Regions from separate parts of the Desulfosporosinus sp. BICA1-9 genome, predicted to be linked through region 2. Evidence: riboswitches for the same ligand, from Rfam matches in the RefSeq annotation. Region 2 holds a riboswitch; each other region holds the start of a gene.

Region 1 (3,134 bases), on a different contig from region 2:
ACATCTTTAAGTCGCTACGCCCTGTACTGCTTCTCGAAGGCATCATCCTTATGATTGTTATGGTAACTTACTTTGTATAAAAGGGCATACTGATAGAAGAATGACAAAGGAAGCTGCGCTAATCATTAGATGATGCATCTCAAGCTCTTTTGGAACTTGACAATACTACGTTAATTCCATTCATGCTCATCGAAACGGATTATAAGAGAAATAGGAAATAGGTCTGAAATAAAGAGACAATGGTGCCATCTAGCATCATTTCCTTAGGATATCCTGTCGAAACTATACAAGCTACGGACCGATACGATGAAACCTGTATTCATCGAGAAATTTGGTGAAACTGCCATCCGAATGTGATTTAGGGTGTTCAAAAGCCCTCTTGGGCCGTAATAATTCACGGTACAGAGGGCTTTATCTTTATATTGCTATACTTTTGGGGCGAGCATTTGAAAAAAACGCTTAACACTAATACCGGTTACCACGTGGTAACCGGTATTAGTACATATTCAATCTCTAATATCTGCGTGCCCCGAGGTAACGGGAGGCGTAAAAGCTATCACTAAGGCTTGATACTTTTACATTACTATTAGGGTTACTGGCATGAACAAAACGTCCTCCTCCGGTATAAATGCCCACATGTGATGCACCCTTAGCATAGGTTGTAAAGAATACTAAATCACCGGGCACAAGACCATCTCTGCCCACTGCAGTTCCTGAAGCGAATTGGCTGAACGATGTACGAGGGAGGGATATCCCAGCACCTGCCAAGACATACTTGGTAAAACCTGAACAGTCAAAGCCACTGCGTGTTGTTCCGCCAAAAACATAGGGCGTCCCTTGCAAACTAAGGGCGAAATCTACGATGCTTGAAGAACCACCGCTTCCACGAGAAGCTGCGTAAGCGACAGTGACAGGCCGACTATTGGGGCCTTTAGCGATTACTTGATTGACAGGAGCTTGAATGACTTTTTCATCGACTACCTGCTTAGTAACGTCAATCCCATTCTTTTGCACATAAGAATATGTAACTAATTTTGAGCCATTACTACCTTGAGTAATGACTTTTGTTTTGCCGTATCCTAAACTGTTATCAGATTTTGTTACGACATCATAGGGGATTGTCTCTGGACCCGAATAGGTTCCCTGACTCACGACAGTAAGATAGGGTGTTGAATCCACAAGCTTAATAATTTGGCCGGGTTGCAACTTTGTATCTTTAGTTGCTCCTGGATTACCGGCTAATACTTCATCTGTCAACATATTATTTTTGCGCGCAATAAGCCACCAAGAATCGTTGGCTAGGACAGTATAATCCTTTGTCCTTATTTTACCATCAACTAACTTCTTAAAAGCTTGATCAACTTGGATCATTTGATCTGGTTGGACCTCTGTCTCTTCGACATGAACCTCTTCGGCAAAACTAACCGAAGTGACCTTATTTTCCTCACTGGGTTTAACATAATAGGATTCATAGTCTTTAAGAACTTTATCGGAATCTTCTTTGCTGGGTAAAACTGCAATTACAGAACCATCTGCTTCTAACTTATAACCATCAAGATAAAATCCCAATTTATCTTCCAATGTCTGTTCGCTTAAAGCAGAGTCATCATAGGCTGTTCGATTTACCCTAACCTTTTCATAGGTAATTTGGTCATGGGTTTTGGCAATCAGCCCGAAGGGCTTGCCATGTTCTTCTAGAATCGTTTCAACCAGATTATTACCCGTATTAACATCACGAACTAAGCCAATCTCTTGACCGTTAATCATTACGACAGCCGCAGAAGTCGTTGTCGAAAGATAATTGGTCAGTCCTCCAGTTAGGATAATTGTAATTGCTAGACCACCGATGACTTTCGGTGATTTCCATGATATTTTTTGGAGAGTGTTACGGAAAGATTGTTTGAAATCGAGTTGCATTGTTTTTCACCTTTCATAGCTTACGAGGTTAGTTGACGGATTCGGGCAAGAAGGTGTAAGCCCGACGCGTATAATGCGCGTTTCACCCCATAAAAATATCCCCCGCTCTAGATGAATCTAGATTCAGCCTTATTTTTCCTTTTTACGGCACATCATAAATTATTCGACGAAATATGCAAATGTCCTTTAAATAATTTTATGTAAAACTTGGTAAAATAGTTCATCTTACACTAAAAAAACCCCCACTTCTTGTAAGTGGGAGTTTCATTTGATGGGGTGAATGAGTTCACTGGGCGCCATTGACATTGATAAAAGGAACAGCGCCACCAGTAACATTTGGAAGTTTACCATCCCATTTTTCAATGGCTTTAATTTGAGCTTCAATTTCTCTTAGCTTAACAAGTTCCGGGGTGACTTCTTGTTTTTGGAGACGTAACGATTCAGCTTCAGCTTTAGCTTGCTCGATTTTCTGTTTAGCCTCAATTTCGATTCTCTGAAGATCAAGATTGGCTTTTAAAGCTCGCTGCTCAGCAATTTGTTTTTGCTCGATTGCGTTATTGAACTCCTCACTGAATTTGAATTCTGTAATGTTAATTTCATCAAGAATCATATAATAAGTGGATAATTTTGACGACAGTGTCTCTTTGATCTTGGAACTAACTTCTGAACGTTTTGAGATCAGCTCCTCAGCAGTGTATTGGGCAGTAACCGCTTTTACTGCTTCGCCGATGGCGGGATCTACAATTCGATCTCCATAGGATAAACCTACACTTTGATACAGCTTATTCGCTGCACTGGGCTCAAGGTGAAAGTTAACTGCGACAGTTGTGGTAACGATTTGTAGGTCTTTTGAAGCGGCCGTTTGATCGGATTGAGATTTTTGGACTCGTACATCAACATGGATCACGTCTTGAATGAAGGGGATCTTAAAATGAATCCCTTCAGTTAAAACGATCGGGCTCACTGCCCCTAATTGAAGAACGATGCCTCTTTGACCTGCATTCACGATGACAAAGGCATTTAGCCCCAAGAAAATAAGGACTAGAAGCACTAGGCCAGATGTGATAAGGCTTTTACTCATTTTAGGTTTTGGAATCATATTGACAACCTTTGAAGAATCCAGTTGGGTGCCCTCCTCTCATTTATATCGAGTAGATTATTTTCTGCTTTTCCCTGACCTTAGGTAAGATTCCCGTTTATCAAGAACGCGATATTTA
Region 2 (3,134 bases):
CTTCTTATGCTGTAGGGATCCATGAATTGCCCCTAGCTTTTCGTTCAGCTTAAAATCGCAAAGGCCATCGCTTGGGTTCGATTATGGGTCAAGCTTACCCTTACTTGGGACCCGCCCCTGGCTCTGACTTGATTCATAGCTCTAGAACTGAGATAGACCAGAGGCTCTCCGCTTAAATCATTCAAGATTTCTATATCGTGCCAAGATAAGCCGCTAAGCCCTGTCCCTAAGGTCTTTAGAATAGCCTCTTTGCCAGCAAAACGAGCAGCATAACTCTGGATGCCTTTTCCCAGTAAGTTCTCACGCTCTTGGATTGTGAAAAGACGCTCAAACAATTTAGGTTGCCTCTTATAGGCCTGAACGACTCGTTCTATTTCAATAATATCAATACCTGGATACATCGTGCCTACTCCAAATCATAGAATTAACTTTAATTTTTGCTGACCCTCAGCTGAGCCAGCTACCAGTAAGACATCTTCTCCCCGAAGGACAAACCCTGTCTCCGGTGAAAACTGCTCAAGGCCGTCTCGAACCACCGCTACAATGGTGGTTCCTGTACGCTCCCGGATTTTCAATTCTTTCAAGGTCTTGCCAATGGCCGGTGAGCTTTTTCCGATTTCTACTTCTCCGATATCCATCCAACGAGACATTAAACGATCTGAATAACCTAAAAACTTGTTCAGATGACTTTCAATCTTTAAGTCATTTTCACGCCTTTGATCCATCAGCTTTTTCAAATCTTCTACAAAGACCTGAATTTCTCCTTTTTGATCAAAGGATTTAACAAATTTTTCAGCCATAGCTTTCGATGTTACCGTAATTCCTACGCCTTGACTGACCATCACCACACCGACATTTTGCAAAACGGCGATGGCCCGACGAATGGTTTCTGGAGATACATTATACCGCCCTGCTAAAGTAGAACGGCCATGTATCCTTACTCCCTCATGGTACTCCCCCATCATAATGGCGTGGGCTATGTCAATGGCGATTTCTTGATAACGTGCATGGTCCAATATGTTCAACCCCTTATCGTACTTCCTGGTTCGAATTTCCAATGAATTTCATTCTATTATAACATAGCCAACATCAGCTGACATCATGCTATTGACGGGTAACAACTTATATGCTATTATTAGGTTGTTAGTAAAAAAATGTTATATTAAACTGCTGAATTTCCCAAAGGGAAAACGGGGGAACCATTCTTGGGGTGAATCGCTAAACGCGTAGAGCATGTTTCAGCTCGAACCCGACAGCTAACCTCGTAGGCGTTGAAGCACGTTTAACGTGATATTCTGCGTTATTACCGTTGGGAGCCGTTATATATAATCGGTTCTTTTTTGTTTGAAAAAAGAACCCAACTGTTATCCCCCCAGGCCAAACTAAGGAACCCATTCGGAAATCTAATTTCAAGGAGGGATATAAATGTCCGTTCAACTACAAAACCGTCCAGATGCCTTTCGTCAATACGCACTGAAGCGAGCAGAAGAGCTTAAACAAATGATTACCCCATATTTAACCCAATCGGAGAGTATTCCGACTGGATCCGTTTGTTCAGAAATGTTCGAAACTCGTCGAGCAAAGATTCTAAGCTATTTCGGCGCAACGCCTGAAGACTGGGAAAACTGGCATTGGCAAATGACCCACAGAATATCAGATTCCCATGTCCTAGATTCGTTACTACCCTTAACAGCTGAGCAACGCATTGAACTTGAACGTGTTGGGAAAACCTTTCGCTGGGCTGTATCTCCTTATTATCTGAGTTTAATGGATGATACTGATCCCTTTGATCCTATTCGGCTACAAGGATTACCCACCCAGGCAGAACTTTTTGATAATTTTGGTGAAGAAGATCCCATGGGAGAGGCAATTACATCCCCTGCTGCCAGCATAACACGACGTTACCCAGATCGTTTAATCATCAACGTCACTAACATGTGTGCTATGTACTGCCGACATTGTCAACGCAGACGAAATATTGGGGAAACAGATACCCATTCTCCGCGCCATCAGCTTAAAGAGGCACTGGACTACATTCGGGCAAACCCTGAAATCCGCGATGTCTTAGTGACGGGAGGAGATGCCTTACTACTTAGTGATCTAACCTTAGATTGGCTTCTCGGAGAACTCCACGCTATCCCCCACGTAGAAATCAAGCGCCTTGGGACGCGGGCTCCAGTCACCCTACCCATGCGCATTACGGATGAATTATGCACAGTCCTGGCAAAATACCCTCCTATCTACATTAATACTCAGTTCAACCACCCCAAAGAAGTCACAAAAGACGCTAAAGATGCGGCCGATAAACTGATTGCAGCCGGTGTGGTCCTGGGGAATCAGGCGGTTTTACTCAAAGGTATCAATCATCAGCCAGAGGTTATGAAAAAACTTAATCATGAATTGCTGAAAATCAGGGTTCGCCCCTACTATATCTTCCATGCTAAAAATGTCAAAGGAACCCGCCATTTCGTTCCCAGAATCCAAGACGGAATTGCAGTTATGGAACAGTTACGTGGCCATACCTCCGGACTTGCTGTGCCAACATATATTATTAATGCCCCTAAAGGTGGAGGCAAAACACCCATTTCTCCTCAATACCTTGTGTCCCTCGATGAAAACAAAGCTGTTTTGCGTACTTGGGAAGGAAAGCACATCCAGTATGAGACGCCATAATTAGTAGAAAACGCACTCTTGAAAGGAGCTGTGCAACATGACAGAACGTCTTAATAATGACCAAATAACTCAACGGATTATGGATACAAATTCAGATCTGAAACGATATTTGAACTTAGCTCCCAGCTTCAATATAACCCCATCCACCCCTAAACCTTCGAGCAGCTCTAAAGCATTTGGTTCCCACCAACCTTTGCCCTTACGGCCTCCTCTGAGGCCATAATCTCATGTACTCTCCTCTTTCTGGCGATCTTTCGAGATCGCTATTTTTTTTATACCTGCCTTTTTCCTTGCCATGAATCTCGCCGTTCTAACTCAGCATCGATAGCATTGAGAACCTCCCATTTTTTACGGCTCCACAGAGGTCCAATCAGATCATCGGGTGGGCCGTCTCCCGTAAGGCGATGAATAACCATCTCTGGTGGTAGAATCTCTAAAATATCGGCAACCAGCGCAACATA
Region 3 (3,134 bases), on a different contig from region 2:
TAGAACCAGCCACCTTGGAACTTGTCGCCCTAGCACGTACACTAGATCAAGAGGGAAACGATAAAGGCTTACAAGTGAAGGTGCAACACGAAGATATTTTTACGTTCATGCATCGAATCTAACTCAAGAGACTCTAAGTTACTTTAGATATGGGATAGTGGAGGGAAATCATGACAATCACGTTTGCACGAGAGGAAATCCAACAAACGATTAAAATGATCCATGAAGAGAATCTGGATATTCGAACTATTACGATGGGAATCAGTCTTCTGGATTGTGGTTCAGAAGAAATTAGCCGGATGGAAACTAAGGTATATGATAAGATTACAAAATATGCTGGAAAATTAGTGGCAGTAGGTGAGCAAATTTCTGCACGGTATGGGATTCCTATTATTAATAAACGTGTATCTGTCACACCGATAGCGATCGCGGCTGCCCACTTAAATACCGAAGAGATGGTAAGGATCGCTAAAGCATTAGATCGAGCCGCACGCGAGTCGGGGATTAATTTTATTGGAGGCTTTTCTGCGCTGGTTCAAAAAGGCTTCACTGCAGGAGATTTGGCACTGATAGATGCCATACCTCAAGCACTTAGTGAAACAGAATTTGTTTGCTCATCAGTCAATATTGGAACCACTAAAGCTGGGATTAACATGGATGCCGTGTTGAAAATGGGTAATGTGATTCTGAAATGTGCTCAACTTACGGCGGACAAAGATGGTCTTGCTGCCGCAAAATTAGTGGTGTTTTGTAATGCTCCTGAGGATAATCCTTTCATGGCAGGGGCTTTCCATGGTGTAGGAGAACCAGAAAGTGTTATTAATGTAGGTGTAAGTGGCCCTGGTGTTGTGGCTAAGGTAGTTAAAGAATTCCCAGAAGCGGATTTCGGTGAATTATCCAATTTAATTAAACAAACAGCCTTTAAAATCACTCGCATGGGAGAGTTGATAGGCCGGGCTGCTTCAAAGATCTTAAATGTTCCCTTTGGAATTGTCGATCTTTCTCTGGCACCGACCCCTGCAATTGGAGACAGCGTTGCAGAAATTCTTGAAAACATGGGTCTTGAACGCTGCGGAACTCATGGAACAACGGCAGCCTTGGCATTGCTTAATGATGCGGTTAAAAAAGGTGGAGCAATGGCTTCGTCACACGTGGGTGGGTTAAGTGGTGCGTTTATCCCTGTCTCAGAGGATGCGGGAATGGTCGAAGCAGTTGAAGTAGGGGCCTTGACTCTTGATAAGTTGGAAGCGATGACCTGTGTCTGTTCAGTCGGTCTAGATATGATAGCCCTACCAGGAGATGTAACTGCAGAGACCATTGCGGCCATCATTGCGGATGAGGCAGCAATTGGGATGATTAATAAAAAAACGACTGCAGTACGTTTGATTCCTGCGATAGGCAAAAAGGCAGGGGATCGAGTAGAATTTGGAGGATTGCTCGGTGGGGCACCTGTAATGGCTATCCATCCCTTTTCATCAAGCATGTTTGTCAACCGTGGAGGTCGTATTCCTGCACCGATCATTAGCCTTACCAATTAAAATAAGTCTCTCAAACAGACAGGGTTTCTCAACCGAGAGCCCCTGTCTGTTTTGGCGAGGTAAATAATGGATTGTATGGCTTGCTGTATTTGGGATACACTGTAGTCGTTAGATCAGCTTTTCGCCATCACGCCGCTCTATACTCGAAGATACTTGTTCGAGTATAGAGATTAGCCAATTTCCTATTGGACAGGTAGATATTTCCTTTAGATTCGTGCAGGAATCTTTAGGTTTGTCTCGAATAGTATATTTTATAGTAAAAGCTGAATCCAGTTGTATGACATTGGAGCGGGGGATTATCATTGGGGTGAATCACGTGGCTCTTTCACGTGTAGGGCTAACACCTACTGCCCGAATCCGTCAACTAACCTCGTAAGCTAAGAAGGGTGGATATAACTTGTTGGTTTCCTCATCTACGTTTAGGTGGTTAGGAAGCGTTACTTTGGCTGGCTTGCTTTTAGCAAGTAGTATTCCTGCATTGGCTACAACAGAAATTAAAACGACAACTATAGATCCCTCGAAGCCCTTGCTTGTAACTTCTGCTTCGACGTCCATAATAAAAGGGACCTATACTCAAGTCGTACGCAAGCAAATGCAATGGATTGCTAGTCCTGTGAAAGTTGCTGCTGAGGAAGTAGTTGCTTCTGAATCAGTTAAATCAGTTCCCGCTCCTAGTGCTTCAGTCACAGTTGCCCAAAAATTAACGGAGCCTAGAAAACCAGAGCAACCAGAGCAAGCAGTGCAAGTGGTTGCTGCTCAAGCTCCGAAATCCTCTAATAACAAGCCCGAACCCGTTCAGATTGCAGCTGCCCCAAAACAACAGGTTTCTCGATCTGTGAGTTCTAATCTTGTTGATAATGCACTAAGCCTACAAGGCGTTCCCTATGTCTTTGGAGGTTCAAGCACTAAAGGGTTTGATTGTTCGGGATATACGCAGTATGTTTTTAAGGGCTCAGGAAGTTCATTGCCAAGAAGTTCCTATGATCAATTTAATGAAGGCTCATCTCTGCAACGCGAGAATCTTCAATCGGGTGATTTAGTGTTTTTCACCACCTACGCTAAGGGTCCTTCCCATGTGGGTATTTACATTGGCGGTGGAAGTTTTGTCCATGCGTCTAATAGTGGTGTGACTACGACAAGCCTTAGTGATAGTTATTATGCAGGTCGTTATCTAGGTGCACGTCGTGTGAACTAGAAGCAACTACTTAATCAAAAAACAACAGGAACTTTACGTTCTTGTTGTTTTTTGTTCGTTGAGCTCTAGTCAAACGAATTCTTGTGATTATAATCGAGGTAACCAAGGAATGGGCTGATATTTCGCACATTCTCCACCTGGTTTAACATTTGGAAAAAGAGGATTTTGAATAAAGGAATCCGTCACAGAACATTGATGAGTTCTCTTGCAGTAACATTTCCGGCATTGTTCAACTCGATAATTTAGAATCATCTTAGGAGTCTTCCTTTCGAAAATAGTCATAGATAAGAGTGGCAGCATTCAGTGGTAATCCTGCAGCTTTAAGCTCATTGATACCTGCTTGTTGAATATCGTCAAGGGATGGAAAGTGCCGTAACAGGCTTTGTTTGCGTTTGGGTCCG
Region 4 (3,134 bases), on a different contig from region 2:
TTGGTAAACAAAATCCTTGTGTAAAGATTTTTGTTGAATTGTTCCTGTAGTAAGCGTTTACTAATAAGCCAGAACCGACGTAGGGCACGGATTACCAACTGAAGTTTTTCCCTGCCCTGCTGTAGATAAGTATTCACGGCGTGGTCTCTCCCCCTTTGGCAGGAGGTGTAAATTGGTATCCCACACCCCATACAGTTGTCAAGTATTCAAACGGCAAAGGTGCCAGCTTGGTCCTCAGCCTGCGAATGTGGACATCTATCGTACGCTCATCACCGAAGAAATCATATCCCCAGACAGCCGCCAGCAGCTCCTCTCTGCTGAAAACCCGGCGAGGATTCTGGGCCAGGTAATAGAGCAAATCGTATTCTCTGGGAGTGACTTCTATTTCTTGACTATCAATCAAAACTGTCCTGGAATCGGCGAAGATTTCCAGCCCGGGATATTTCAATTTCCAATTCGTCGCTGCATCCACAGGTTGGGTACGGCGCAGTAGCGCTTTGATTCTGGCTACCAGTTCCCGGGGACTGAAAGGTTTGGAAACGTAGTCATCGGCTCCCATTTCCAGTCCTAAAACACGATCTGCTTCCTCTCCCTTGGCTGTAAGCATGATTATGGGAACCATGCGTACCGCCCTTAAATTGCGACATAGAGTAAGCCCGTCCTGACCCGGAAGCATGATATCCAGTATTACCACATCAGGATTTTCCCGATCGAATGCGGCTAGAACCAAGTCACCGTTGCTTACCCCGATGACTTTAAAACCTTCCCTTTCACCATATAACGTGACCAGTTCCAATACGTTTTGGTCGTCGTCAACTATCAAAACTTTACCACAATACGCCATTTCTCCCTCCCTCAGCGGTATCCTTTTCCATCTATGTATTTGATGGGATGGTACCGATCTTTCCTCTGAATTGTACTAATTGCCTATAATTCTGGTTATATTGGCATTTACTATCACGGAGCTATTACCGGAGGAGATCAGCATTTTGATACTGATTTCCTACTATATCACCAATCCCAACATCACTGATATTTCGATTTAAAGAGCTTCCTGGTTCAACAAGGTCGAAACTCGCTGTTGATTTATTCCAAATCACTTTGTAAATTGCAGATGAAATTTTAATAAAATCACCTTCATAGACATCAGTTCCATTGGCATCATGCAAACCGGTCCACTGTAGCAATTCAAATTTTCCGGCTGGTTCCCACGAACGACCGGGCACACTTACGGCAAATGGAACCAGAGTTTGTGTATCAAATGTTATAGCTTGTGGCTTAAATATTTTCTGCCTAACCTTGTCCCAAACTCTAAATTTAATTTCCTTCAATTTTTGTTACCTCCTTTGTAACTTCCATAATATCTCCAATTAGTTGTACGAAAGGATAATTGACGTTTAAGGGGTTCATCTCAAAAGAGTCAGGCGAGGTTGGTAAGTCGTCACTAGACCGTTCCGGAGGTTTATAGTTTGTCCTTCTCTCAATAATGCGTAAAGGGTCCCACGTTGAACTAGACGTAGGACCCTTTACAGAAGATTTTTTCTCTCTGGGAAGCGCTTCCGAAGTTAGCTGACAGATTCGGGCTAAAGAGACAGCCCTACCGGCAAAAGCCGGATTCACCCCAAAATGATGGGTCCCCCGTTTCCACTTGTGCTGAACTCAGCGCGTCTTTAACTATTTAGTCGGAACGACTGACAACCTCTATCATTATTATAAGTTGTTAGTTAAGAATATGTCAACCCTTTGGCACTAGGAATATACTTCCTGTGCTAGCTAGGTGTTAAGAATTGGTAGATCGTTATTATGGTAATCCGATTAGTGGGTGAAAGCTGTTCCAAAAATACTTAACAGATGGTCGTAAATGCTCAGCAATTTATCGTAAGAGGTGAGGAGCTTAGCGTACATTCTATTCACCGTTTGTCCTTCGTCCGTAGGAGCAGCAGCTTCATTTTCTACCGCTTCCTCTTCCTCCACTGGCGCAGCGGTTTCATTTTCTACCGCTTCCTCTTCGTCCACTGGAGTGGTAGTTCCGCAATTTATCACCTGGCCATGGTCCGTTGTGGTAGTAGCAGTTTCGCTGTTTGCCACTTGTTCATCGCCGTCAGATATGGCGACTTGTCCACCCATCAGGGGGATAATCTGCGCTGCAGCTTTATCCAGAATACCTAAGTTGGATAAGGGTAATAGGCCCTCCTGAACTCCCCTTTGCATGGACATACTGGCATTCCTGTCTGCATTGGGCTGTAATTCATGAGCACTGACAGGCATTAATGTCGCGAAAGTCATAACTGATGTCATCATAGAACCTAAGGCAATCTTTGCTAATTTATCTTTTGTTATAAACATAAATCTTTCCTCCTTGGCTTAATAAGATTTAGGAACACTCTCGTTGTTTCAGCGCAAGAAAACACAATTCTACCTTCGTAAATTTCTAACATTAAATCATTTTATAGAATTTGCATAGATTATCGCCTCCTCCCTGGAGATTTGAACTACTCCTCCTCTCGAAGCCAATTATACTGGAGGCATATTAAATGGCATTTACCAAACTATGAAATTGTTTTGCGAAAATGTGAATAAATGTTACAAGACAAAGATCATCCCAGAGACAGACATTTGAAGGCATAAGAATGCCAACGGTTTCCGAAGTAATAGCCGATGCTTACAAAAACACCGGATTTTGCCGTAATTAAGATTAGAAACACAGGTATAGTCATCTCAGAAGACGACCTGCCTTTAATATTCGAGCGTTTTTACCGTGCTGACAAATCTCGGACCCGTGAGACAGGGGGAACCGGAATTGGTCTGGCGCTGGTCCGCCAGATTACGGACCTCCATCAAGGCACGATCGGCGTACAGAGTAAAGTCGGACAAGAGACTGAATTCATCGTCCAGCTTCCTATAGAGATAAAAGTAGTGGTTGAGGATTAGATTTCCTCAGCCACTACTTTTCTTTTTCCATTTATGCCACTTCTTAGGACTTATCTTCCCATGGATCCCATCATATTGTTGCCGCTTGATTTTTGGGCTGGCTGTTGAGAAGCGTTAGAATTGTTCGGTTTGTTCGGTTTATTCGTTCCAGTCATTCCTTGCGTGTGTTGGGAACTATTCATCTGGTCATTCATTTGAGTGTT

The links. Region 2 has a riboswitch for cyclic di-AMP ahead of eam (glutamate 2,3-aminomutase). Riboswitches for the same ligand answer to the same signal wherever they lie in the genome.
Region 1: linked by a shared signal. The riboswitch ahead of JL57_RS23400 (NlpC/P60 family protein) and the one ahead of eam (glutamate 2,3-aminomutase) in region 2 are both predicted to bind cyclic di-AMP.
Region 3: linked by a shared signal. The riboswitch ahead of JL57_RS07560 (C40 family peptidase) and the one ahead of eam (glutamate 2,3-aminomutase) in region 2 are both predicted to bind cyclic di-AMP.
Region 4: linked by a shared signal. The riboswitch ahead of JL57_RS20425 (YopX family protein) and the one ahead of eam (glutamate 2,3-aminomutase) in region 2 are both predicted to bind cyclic di-AMP.

The regions. Positions count from the first base shown of each region.
Region 1 is NZ_JUEE01000188.1:20,091-23,224, reverse strand. Features, by position in the region: gene JL57_RS23405 (DUF401 family protein) at 1-80, shown strand, start outside; gene JL57_RS23400 (NlpC/P60 family protein) at 514-1,917, opposite strand; cyclic di-AMP (ydaO/yuaA leader) riboswitch at 1,920-2,056, opposite strand; gene JL57_RS23395 (prohibitin family protein) at 2,204-3,040, opposite strand.
Region 2 is NZ_JUEE01000182.1:51,616-54,749, forward strand. Features, by position in the region: gene acpS (holo-ACP synthase) at 45-401, opposite strand; gene JL57_RS23070 (TrkA C-terminal domain-containing protein) at 417-1,019, opposite strand; cyclic di-AMP (ydaO/yuaA leader) riboswitch at 1,159-1,286, shown strand; gene eam (glutamate 2,3-aminomutase) at 1,426-2,673, shown strand; gene JL57_RS23080 (TIGR01212 family radical SAM protein) at 2,946-3,134, opposite strand, start outside.
Region 3 is NZ_JUEE01000057.1:17,300-20,433, reverse strand. Features, by position in the region: gene JL57_RS07570 (ACT domain-containing protein) at 1-122, shown strand, start outside; gene JL57_RS07565 (PFL family protein) at 171-1,538, shown strand; cyclic di-AMP (ydaO/yuaA leader) riboswitch at 1,790-1,932, shown strand; gene JL57_RS07560 (C40 family peptidase) at 1,981-2,733, shown strand; gene uvrC (excinuclease ABC subunit UvrC) at 2,987-3,134, opposite strand, start outside.
Region 4 is NZ_JUEE01000162.1:186-3,319, reverse strand. Features, by position in the region: gene JL57_RS20435 (HAMP domain-containing sensor histidine kinase) at 1-137, opposite strand, end outside; gene JL57_RS20430 (response regulator transcription factor) at 134-844, opposite strand; gene JL57_RS20425 (YopX family protein) at 969-1,331, opposite strand; cyclic di-AMP (ydaO/yuaA leader) riboswitch at 1,538-1,675, opposite strand; gene JL57_RS20415 (hypothetical protein) at 1,816-2,346, opposite strand; partial or broken gene JL57_RS20410 (sensor histidine kinase) at 2,662-2,931, shown strand; partial or broken gene JL57_RS20405 (hypothetical protein) at 2,982-3,134, opposite strand, start outside.